DNA from 3 places in the Lederbergia graminis genome. Region 1 is predicted to be linked to each of the others. Evidence: riboswitches for the same ligand, from Rfam matches in the RefSeq annotation. Region 1 holds a riboswitch; each other region holds the start of a gene.
What was found. Region 1 has a riboswitch for S-adenosylmethionine ahead of ACFPM4_RS04165 (methionine biosynthesis PLP-dependent protein). Riboswitches for the same ligand answer to the same signal wherever they lie in the genome.

Region 1 (3,284 bases):
CATGAGCCGTTAACATCCGATGCTGTTGATCATTTTCTCCAGGTACTGTGATTAGTAAGCCACCTTTTCGATTTCGCTTCATTTCTATTTTCGAGTTAGCTAAATATTGCTCACAAAAATCGATAACTCTTTTTGTATTTCCCGAGGGACTTGGTATAGAAACGAGTTCTTTAATTAATTGCATAGTTTCATTTACATTAATATTTGTATTCATTTTCTTAGCTCCTAACTGTTCCTATCTAGTTGTTGGAATTGATTAATTCAATAAAGCGAGCAATATATTCCTCATTCTTTGTTGTAATCGGAATACATAGTATTTTATCTGATTCAGGCAAAATTTCATCAAATAAATTAATTGCAGATACTTTGATACCTACTACATCATTAGTATCATGCTTTGAATAAATAACTTCTTCATCGGAAAATGTAAGTTCCTTTAAGCCACTCATTTCGAGAAAAGAATGAACTTGTTTCTCTTCGTTCATTTGCTGAAAGACTTCTTCATCAATAATATAGAAGTCAATCATACCAGCAGCCATTTGAGCTGTTAACTTTTGTAAATCTATTCCTACTTGCATATTTGCATCGTTGCCAGAAGATTGTAATGTTTGAATAAATACACGAGAATCATCTTGCTCATCTTCAGATAATAGTGCTTTATTTACTTTTTCTTCAAACTGTTGAACTGCATCTGGGAATATTAATTCATTCGTAATTACGATATTTAATACATCCTCCTTTTTGGATGTTGCATCATAAATAATGTAGGAGAGAACTGCAATTACTATTATCCCAATAATGAAATGATAACGATAATAATCCCAAATATATTTCATCTTATCTTTTGTACTTAATGGTGCTAATATTTCTCTTAGCGGCTTTTTCAAAAATCTTCACTCCACTTTCCAAGCAATATGAATATTCTTTATAATTTATATTTTACAATACAATCTATTTCTTTTCTATTTAAGTTTCTTCATTTTTAAAAAAGAAAGAGATTAAGCATTGATATGTGATTCGCGATACCATAAATCTTTGTGTTTCCTCTCGAAAGGCCATCAAATATGGAGAAACAATCGCTGCTAAATCCAAGTATTTCGCTGTAAATAATCATAAACTGCAATGTCATGGCATTGTAAGTTTTTTAATAGAAATCTATTGCATATTTCCGAAAATTATAATAGAATAATGAAAATTGGACCAATAAATTAATACGTAATCTTATCAAGAGAGGCGGAGGGAATTGGCCCTAAGATGTCTCAGCAACCGGTCATATTGGCAAAGGTGCTAATTCCAATAGGCAGAAATATGCCTAAAAGATAAGAAGAATGACTCAATCAAATGGATCTTCTTCTTATAGAAGGTCCATTTTTTTTATAACTTCATTTTAAAAGGGCTGATAAACATGACGAAAAAAATAGAAACTAGATTAGTTCAGTTAGGTAATAAAAGTGATCCTAAAACAGGTGCAGTGAGTACACCTATCTATTTATCTACCGCTTATCAACATGAGGGGCTAGGTAAATCTACTGGTTATGATTATTCACGTACCAAAAATCCTACACGCGCTATTTTAGAAGAAGGAATTGCTAATCTAGAGGGTGGAGATGCAGGTTTTGCATGTAGCACTGGCATGGCAGCTATTCAATTAGTTTTATCATTGTTTCGCTCTGGAGATGAATTAATTGTACCTGATGATATTTATGGTGGCACTTACCGTTTATTAAAGCAATACGTAGAGATGTACAATATAAAAACAACTTATACAGAATTTAAAGATGTTCGGGAAACAGAACAACTCATTACGAATAAAACGAAAGCTCTTTTTATTGAAACACCAACAAACCCTTTAATGCAGGAAATTGATATACAGGAATACGCTGAACTTGCTAACCGTCATCAATTATTATTGATTGTGGATAATACATTCTTAACTCCATATTTCCAACAACCAATCACTTTAGGTGCTGATATCGTAATTCATAGTGGAACAAAATATATCGGTGGCCACAATGATGTTCTAGCAGGTATTGTTGTTGCAAAAGGGCAAGAGCTTTGTGATAAATTAGCTACTAACCATAATGCGATTGGAGCAACTCTCTCCCCATCAGACTGTTGGTTATTAATAAGAGGACTTAAGACACTACATTTACGTATGAAACAACATGACTACAATGCAAAAAAAATTGTAGAGTATTTAGAACAAGAACCTTTAGTAACAGATGTCCTATACGCTGGTAAAGGTGGAATGGTATCTTTCCGTCTAGCAAAGAGCGAATGGATAGCTCCGTTCCTTGAAAATCTGCAATTAATTACCTTTGCAGAAAGCCTAGGTGGTGTGGAAAGCTTTATTACCTATCCTTCTACTCAAACACACGCTGATATTCCAGAAGAAGATCGAAACCGACGTGGTGTTGATAATCGTTTATTAAGGTTTTCTGTTGGTGTGGAAGAAGTAGAGGATTTAATTGCTGATTTACAACAAGTCTTTACATTATTAAGTAAAGAAGTACACCAAAGCTTATAATAGTAAAATATTCATGCGCCTCAGCGTAGAAAATAAAGATTGCTATAACCAATAATAAAAAAGAGCAGATATCATTGCTATGATTTCTGCTCTTTTATGCGTTTATTCTATTAAAATACTACGATTATTAATTACAGTATCTAGTAAATTAATAAGAGTATTTGCAGATTTTTCATCAATATGTTTTCCAGTATCTTTCATGATTTTATCTTTTATTTTCTCCAGATTTTCATATCCTTTTGACTCAAAATGATTTGATTGTTTTTCATTCCCCTTTGCTAAGAAACTTTTTGCTTTTGAAAAATGCCGTTCCGCATTAGCCAACTGAGCTAATAATGAATTGCGAAAACCATTATTCGTTATTTCTACTTGTTGAATTATTTCTTTAACATACGGAAGTTGATACTTATTAGAGTATTTGCGAACTATATTAGCAATTTTGTCATTGCGTGTATACGAATTAACAGTTGTAACATTACTCCATTTTGATTTTATAACTTCTTCACTATCAGTAAAGATATCAACTTTTGTAGGATTACCTGTATACAACCCCCAACTACTACCAATACCAGTTACTTTATATGTCCAAGTTATATAACTCCAGCCTTGTTCTTGAAACAGGTTTAATGCATAATCCCAGCTTTCGACATTATTGAAAAAAGTAAATTCACCTACAAGTAATGGTACATTATAATCTGTTTCCTCTACCATTTTTACTTTTGAATCAATAAATTCCTTTTGATATTGAAAATTGTCT
Region 2 (3,284 bases), on a different contig from region 1:
ACTCTGTACGATTTTTATAAAACATTTTCCACTTCCTTTCTGATTTACCTTAATAGTACGAAATTTCCATCAAGAGGACAAGTGAGGTCGAATAATTTTCATCCTAGTCAAAATCCATGTACAATAAAATAAAAAGGAAGGTGTTAAAATTGTCTCTTACCATTTATAGTTATCCTCCATGTGGAACTTGCAGAAAAGCTAAGAAATGGTTAGAAAATCATGGACTAGAATACAAGGAGATTCATATAGTAGAAAATACGCCTACTAGCGCAGAAATAAAAGAAATTTACCAAAATAGTGGTATGGAGTTAAAAAAATTCTTCAATACTAGTGGGGTAAAATATCGAGAGCTTGGATTAAAAGATAAAGTGAAAAACGCTACAGAAGAAGAGTTGCTAGACATCCTTGCTAGTGATGGAATGTTAATTAAGCGTCCAATTGTCACGGATGGAGAAAAAGTTACCGTAGGATTCAAAGAGGTAGAATTTGAACAGACTTGGGGTAAGTAGTATTCTAAAGATACATATACATATGGAGGGATTTTGATGGATACACCGACAGGATTACTTTATTCCGACGAACATGAATGGGTAAAAGAAGAAGGAGATAAAGTAAGAATTGGAATCACTGATTTTGCCCAAGATGAGCTGGGGGATATCGTGTTTGTTGAACTTCCAGAAGTGGGAGATGAAATTAAGGCAGACGAACCATTTGGAAGTGTAGAGTCCGTAAAAACAGTTTCCGAACTGTATGCTCCTTTAAGTGGGAAAGTTGTAGAAGTTAATGATGATTTAGATGATAGTCCAGAACTAGTGAATAGTTCTCCATTTGACAAGGCATGGTTAGTCGTAATTGAACCTACAAACCCAAGTGAAAAAGAAAAACTCATGAATGCTGAAGAATATAAAAAAATGACTAGCCAATAAAAAGTGAAGAAATACACCATGAACTTGCAATGGTGTATTTTTTCCTTATAATGGGTAAAAAAAGGAAGGTCTATATATGGACGCTGTTTCAATAGAAGAGATTCATACAATCATTGAAAATAAACAAACCGCAATATTATATTTCTACACCCCATTATGCGGAACGTGCCAAGTTGCAGGTAAAATGTTATCAGTTGTGGAATTGATGTTACCCCAAATTCCATTTCTGCAATCAGATTTAAATTATATTCCAGAAGCAGCCGAACTTTTTAAAATTGAGAGTGTTCCTTGCTTAATAGTAATGGTAGACGGAGAGATGAAAGAAAAGATTTATGCATTTCAATCGGTTCCTTACTTGCACTCTATTATTTCACAATATTGTTAAAGTTTTTGTAAAAAAATAAATTCGACATATTGACTGGGAAATAAGCATGTGATAGTATAATCTTCATACTTACAAAACTTAATATCTTGTTTATCTTATCAAGAGAGGTGGAGGGATGTGCCCTATGAAGCCCGGCAACCGTCACAATAGTGAAATGGTGCCAAATCACACAAAGCTTTTTGCTTTGGAAGATGAGAGAGGGATTTTAATATTTAGTGCCTTTCTGTTCATCTTGCAGAATGGCATTTTTGTTTTTCTAGTATAATTAATTTCCGCTCACACTCTTATAAGCGAAAGTACATTCATGAAATGAGGGGATCAATTGAGTACACAAAATGACAAAGTAGTAGATTGGGATGTAGCTGTTGTAGGATTAGGATCCATGGGTAGTTTCGCATTTTGGCAGCTTGCTAGTATGGGAGTTAATATAGTAGGATTTGACCGTTATAGACCAGGTCATGACAAAGGAGCTGGACATGGGGAAACAAGGATTTTCCGTACGGCTTATGGCGAAGGAGTAGAGTATGTACCACTACTTCAAGAAGCAAGAGAACTTTGGAGACAACTTGAAAAAGAAACAGGAGTAGAACTCTATATTGAAAATGGTGGGACAATGTTCGGTCCTGCAGACGGAGAGTTCATTACGACTGTTCAAGAAAGTGTTAAAACATATCATCTCCCACATAAAAAATATACTGGGGAAGAAGCTAGAAAGGTTTACCCACAAATAAATTTTCAAGACTATCAAGTTGCGATATATGAAGAATTAGCTGGTTATGTAAAACCTGAGCTCGCAATTGAAACAGCAGTTAATAGAGGAGAAGAGCTTGGTGGAACGGTATTCACTGAGAGCCCGATTACTGCTATTGAGCCAGATGAAGATGGAGTTACGATTAGAACAGCGGACAAGCAATACCGTGTGAATCAAGTAGTAGTTGCTTCTGGCGGCTGGACAAAAGAACTTTTACCACAAATCAATTTACCTGTTACATTAGAAAGGCAAGTTTTGGTGTGGTATGAAGCGGAAGATCCTAAGCAATTCACAGCAGTTAAATTCCCTATCTTTTCGAGAGTAAGTAAAGGAAGAGGTTTCTATGGTTTTCCAACAATCGATGGTAAGACGGTAAAAGTAGCTTTCCATCATGGTGGAGAAGAAGCGAATCATCCTAATGATGTCGATAGGGAAATCCATGAATCAGATCTAAATAATCTGACAGAAAAAGTGAAAAAATATTTACCAGGACTTATTCCTACTCCTGTAAAAGCAAAAACATGTTTCTATACAAATACACCAGATGAACATTTTGTAATTGGAAAATCATCTCGTGTACCCAATGTTACATTATTAGGACCAATGGCAGGACATGGATTTAAATTTGCTCCTATTATTGGAAAAATTGGTGCTCAGTTAGCAACTGGCCAGCAACCAACTTTAGAAATCAGTTTGTTTAACCCAGATCGTTTTAATAATTAAAAAATCTAATAGAAGAAGAGGGACATACAAATGAACAAAAAATTATTAGCAGTATTATTAATTGCATTTACATTATTACTTGCAGCTTGTGGAAAATCAGATGATGGCGTTATTAAAGTTGGAACAACTACATCAGAAGCACCGACATGGAACTTAGTAAAAGATCTTGCTAAAGAAGAAGGAATTGAATTAGAAGTAATCAAAATTGATGACTATGTAAAACCAAACATCGCATTAGATGAAGGGGAAATAGATATCAACGCATTCCAGACAGTAGTTTATTTTGATAACTTTATTAAAGAACGTGATCTTGATTTATCCGCAATTGGTACAACAAATATTTGGCCGATGGGTATTTACTCGAAAAAAGTAGATAATATTAATGATTTAAAAGACGGTGACCAAATCATTATTCCGAATGACCCAACCAACTTAGGAAGAGCACTATTATTACTAGAAAAAGCAGAGCTGATTAAATTAAAAGATGATTTCGACGGAA
Region 3 (3,284 bases), on a different contig from region 1:
ACTGTTTCCAAAGCTTGAAGTGTTAGGTGAAACAGACATCCAAATTGTTTCTAGTGGTCCAGATTCAGAATGGCAACAAATAAAATATGGCATGTTAAAAATTATTTCCTCAGCTAAGAAATATATTTATATACAAACACCTTATTTTATTCCAGATGCAAGTGTACTAGATGCATTAAAAATTGCGGCATTATCAGGAATTGATGTAAGGTTAATGATTCCGAACAAACCAGACCATCCTTTCGTCTATTGGGCAACGTATTCCCATGTAGGTGAATTGTTAAAAACAGGTGGCAAGGTCTATATTTATGAAAACGGCTTTATTCATGCGAAAACAATGATTGCAGATGGGAAAATCGCTACAGTAGGTACTGCGAATATTGATTTAAGAAGTTTTCGACTGAACTTTGAAGTAAATGCATTCCTATATGACCAGGCATTAGTAGAAGAGCTTGTAAACATATTTGGAAATGATATGGAAAAGTCACGAGAATTAACAATGGAAGAATATAAAAATCGTTCACTAGGAATTAGATTCAAAGAGTCTATTTCTCGTTTATTATCTCCAATCTTATAATATGAGGTTATGTTGAAGCAGAGGTGGTTGTAAGGATGAAGAAAACCTTTGGAGTTCTTTTGCTAGGAGTACTTTGTGGCATATTAATCTTTCATGTCATACAAGATACAAAAGAAAAGAAAGCGGATAACCAAGCTGCGGAAGAATTTTTAATTGATGCTGCATATGAAACAAGTATAGGATCATTTGCAGAAGGTGTGTCTGAAGGAGATATTCCTCCAGATTTTGAATTAAAGACACTCGAAGGTGAAACAGTTAGATTATCAGATTTAAATGGCAAGAAAGTAATCTTAAATTTTTGGGCAACATGGTGTCCACCTTGTAAAGCCGAAATGCCTCATATGCAAAACTTTTACGAGAAAAAGGCAGATAAGTATGAAGTAGAAATTGTTGCTGTAAATTTAACTAGTAATGAGCGTGGAAGCAATATAGAGAAAAAAGTGAGCGATTTTATAGATGAATATAAATTATCATTTCCAATTCCACTTGATCAATCAGGAGACGTATGGGACAAGTATAAAGGAATTGCTATTCCTACTACTTATTTAATACAGTCTAATGGTCTTGTTCATAAACGGATAATTGGCCCAATGGACGAGGAAATGATAGAACGGTTAGTGAAGGAAATGAAGTAAGAAATGCTATATTATTTCTTTTTTTAGAAATTATGCAAAAATAAAGTTGACAATGTAAATGTTTGTAGATATACTAGTTTTCAAGAGTTACATAAATCAATATATTAGGATTATTCTTATCAAGAGCGGCGGAGGGATAGGCCCTGCGATGCCCGGCAACCTTCAGGAGTTTATCTGAAAAGGTGCTAATTCCTACAGGTCGAAGCGGTCTGGAAGATAAGATGGGGATCTGTTAAATCAAGCCCTCTTCTTATCAAAGAAGAGGGCTTTCTGTTTTTGTAATAATTAATCCAAGTTTTCTACTCAACTTAATCAAATTTAGGAGGCGTTACAATGTCAGAACAAAACTTCAGACCAGAAACATTATTACTTCATGGTGCACAACAACCGGATGAAACAGGTGCAAGAGCAGTTCCAGTATATCGCACTACATCCTATGTATTTAAAAATACAGACCATGCACAAGCATTATTTGGATTACAAGAAACAGGTAATATATATACTCGTATCATGAATCCAACAGTAGATGTTTTTGAACAACGTGTTGCTTTACTAGAAGGTGGAACAGCAGCTGTTGCTCTATCCTCAGGTATGGCAGCTATCGCATTTTCTATTTTGAACATAGCTGGTGCAGGTGATGAAATTGTTGCTGCAACAGACCTTTATGGTGGAACATATAATTTATTTGCAGTAAGCTTACCGAAGTATGGCATCAAAGTTCATTTTGTAGATCCAAAAGATCCGGAAAACTTCCGCAAAGCAATTACTCCAAAAACAAAAGCTATCTTTGGTGAAGTAATTGGTAACCCAAGTTTACATGTATTAGATATCGAAGCTGTTGCTGATATTGCGCATGAGAATGGTATTCCATTGATTGTCGATAGTACGTTTGCAACACCATACTTATTAAATCCAATTGAATGGGGCGCAGATATCGTAGTCCATTCTGCAACTAAATGGATTGGTGGACATGGAACTGCTATCGGTGGAGTAGTTGTTGATGCAGGTAAATTTGATTGGACGAACGGAAAATTCCCTGGTTTCACTGAACCAGACAACACATACCATGGTATTCGCTTTGGAGTGGATATTCCAAATGCAGCATTTGCTACAAAATTACGTGTTCAATTGCTACGTGACTTTGGACCATGCTTAAGTCCGGACAATGCATTTATTTTCTTACAAGGTTTAGAAACATTACACCTACGTATTGCAAAGCACGTAGAAAATGCAAAAGCAGTAGCAGAACACTTACAGAAAAATGATGCAGTAGAATGGGTTTCATACCCTGGTCTAGAAGATCACCCTTCATACGAGTTAGCTAAAAAGTACTTCCCTAAAGGTGCTGGTGCGATTGTTAACTTCGGTATTAAAGGTGGACGTGAAGCTGGTAGAACAACAATTGATAACGTGAAATTGTTCTCTCACGTTGCAAACGTTGGAGATGCAAAATCATTAATCATCCACCCTGCTTCTACTACGCATCAACAATTAAATGCAGAGGAATTAAAACTTGTTGGTGTAACAGAAGAATTAATTCGTCTAGCAGTTGGTCTAGAAGCAATTGAAGATATTACTGAAGACCTTGATCAAGCAATTGCAAAAGCAGTAGAAGCAACTTCTGTAAAATAATAGAATGCTAGAGAACTAGAGCATATTTTATGTTCTAGTTCTTTTTTGATTTTTAATAAGGGGGATTCTTTCCATCATAGAAAAAACCTTCCCCAGCGTAGAAAAGGAAGCAACGAGCTTCGAAAAGGGTCCGTCCAGCGTTCAAAAGACATGACTGAGCGAACAAAAGGAGAGTCCCAGTGTCCAAAAGAACACCCATCATCGAAAAAAACTTCCCCAGCGTTGAAAAGGAAGCGTCGAGCATCAAAAAGGGGCCGCTCAGCATTCAAAAGACATGTCTGAGCACACAAAAGGAGAGTCCCAGCATTCAAAAGAACATCTATCATCGAATAACCCTTCCCCAGAGTTGAAAAGGAAGCGTTGAGCGTTGAAAAGGGTCCGTCCATCGTTCAAAAGACATGTCTGAGCAGACAAAAGGAGGGTCCCAGCATCGAAAAGTA

Region 2: linked by a shared signal. The riboswitch ahead of solA (N-methyl-L-tryptophan oxidase) and the one ahead of ACFPM4_RS04165 (methionine biosynthesis PLP-dependent protein) in region 1 are both predicted to bind S-adenosylmethionine.
Region 3: linked by a shared signal. The riboswitch ahead of ACFPM4_RS20425 (O-acetylhomoserine aminocarboxypropyltransferase/cysteine synthase family protein) and the one ahead of ACFPM4_RS04165 (methionine biosynthesis PLP-dependent protein) in region 1 are both predicted to bind S-adenosylmethionine.

The regions. Positions count from the first base shown of each region.
Region 1 covers NZ_JBHSMC010000001.1:808,680-811,963, forward strand. Annotated here, with positions in the region: gene ACFPM4_RS04155 (M42 family metallopeptidase) at 1-214, opposite strand, end outside; gene ACFPM4_RS04160 (hypothetical protein) at 240-887, opposite strand; SAM riboswitch class I at 1,219-1,326, shown strand; gene ACFPM4_RS04165 (methionine biosynthesis PLP-dependent protein) at 1,406-2,527, shown strand; gene ACFPM4_RS04170 (chitobiase/beta-hexosaminidase C-terminal domain-containing protein) at 2,630-3,284, opposite strand, start outside.
Region 2 covers NZ_JBHSMC010000043.1:21,242-24,525, forward strand. Annotated here, with positions in the region: gene ACFPM4_RS19505 (nuclease-related domain-containing protein) at 1-25, opposite strand, end outside; gene ACFPM4_RS19510 (arsenate reductase family protein) at 150-509, shown strand; gene gcvH (glycine cleavage system protein GcvH) at 546-926, shown strand; gene ACFPM4_RS19520 (thioredoxin family protein) at 1,003-1,311, shown strand; SAM riboswitch class I at 1,404-1,509, shown strand; gene solA (N-methyl-L-tryptophan oxidase) at 1,634-2,785, shown strand; gene ACFPM4_RS19530 (MetQ/NlpA family ABC transporter substrate-binding protein) at 2,816-3,284, shown strand, end outside.
Region 3 covers NZ_JBHSMC010000046.1:65,405-68,688, forward strand. Annotated here, with positions in the region: gene cls (cardiolipin synthase) at 1-577, shown strand, start outside; gene ACFPM4_RS20420 (redoxin domain-containing protein) at 613-1,212, shown strand; SAM riboswitch class I at 1,326-1,435, shown strand; gene ACFPM4_RS20425 (O-acetylhomoserine aminocarboxypropyltransferase/cysteine synthase family protein) at 1,546-2,844, shown strand.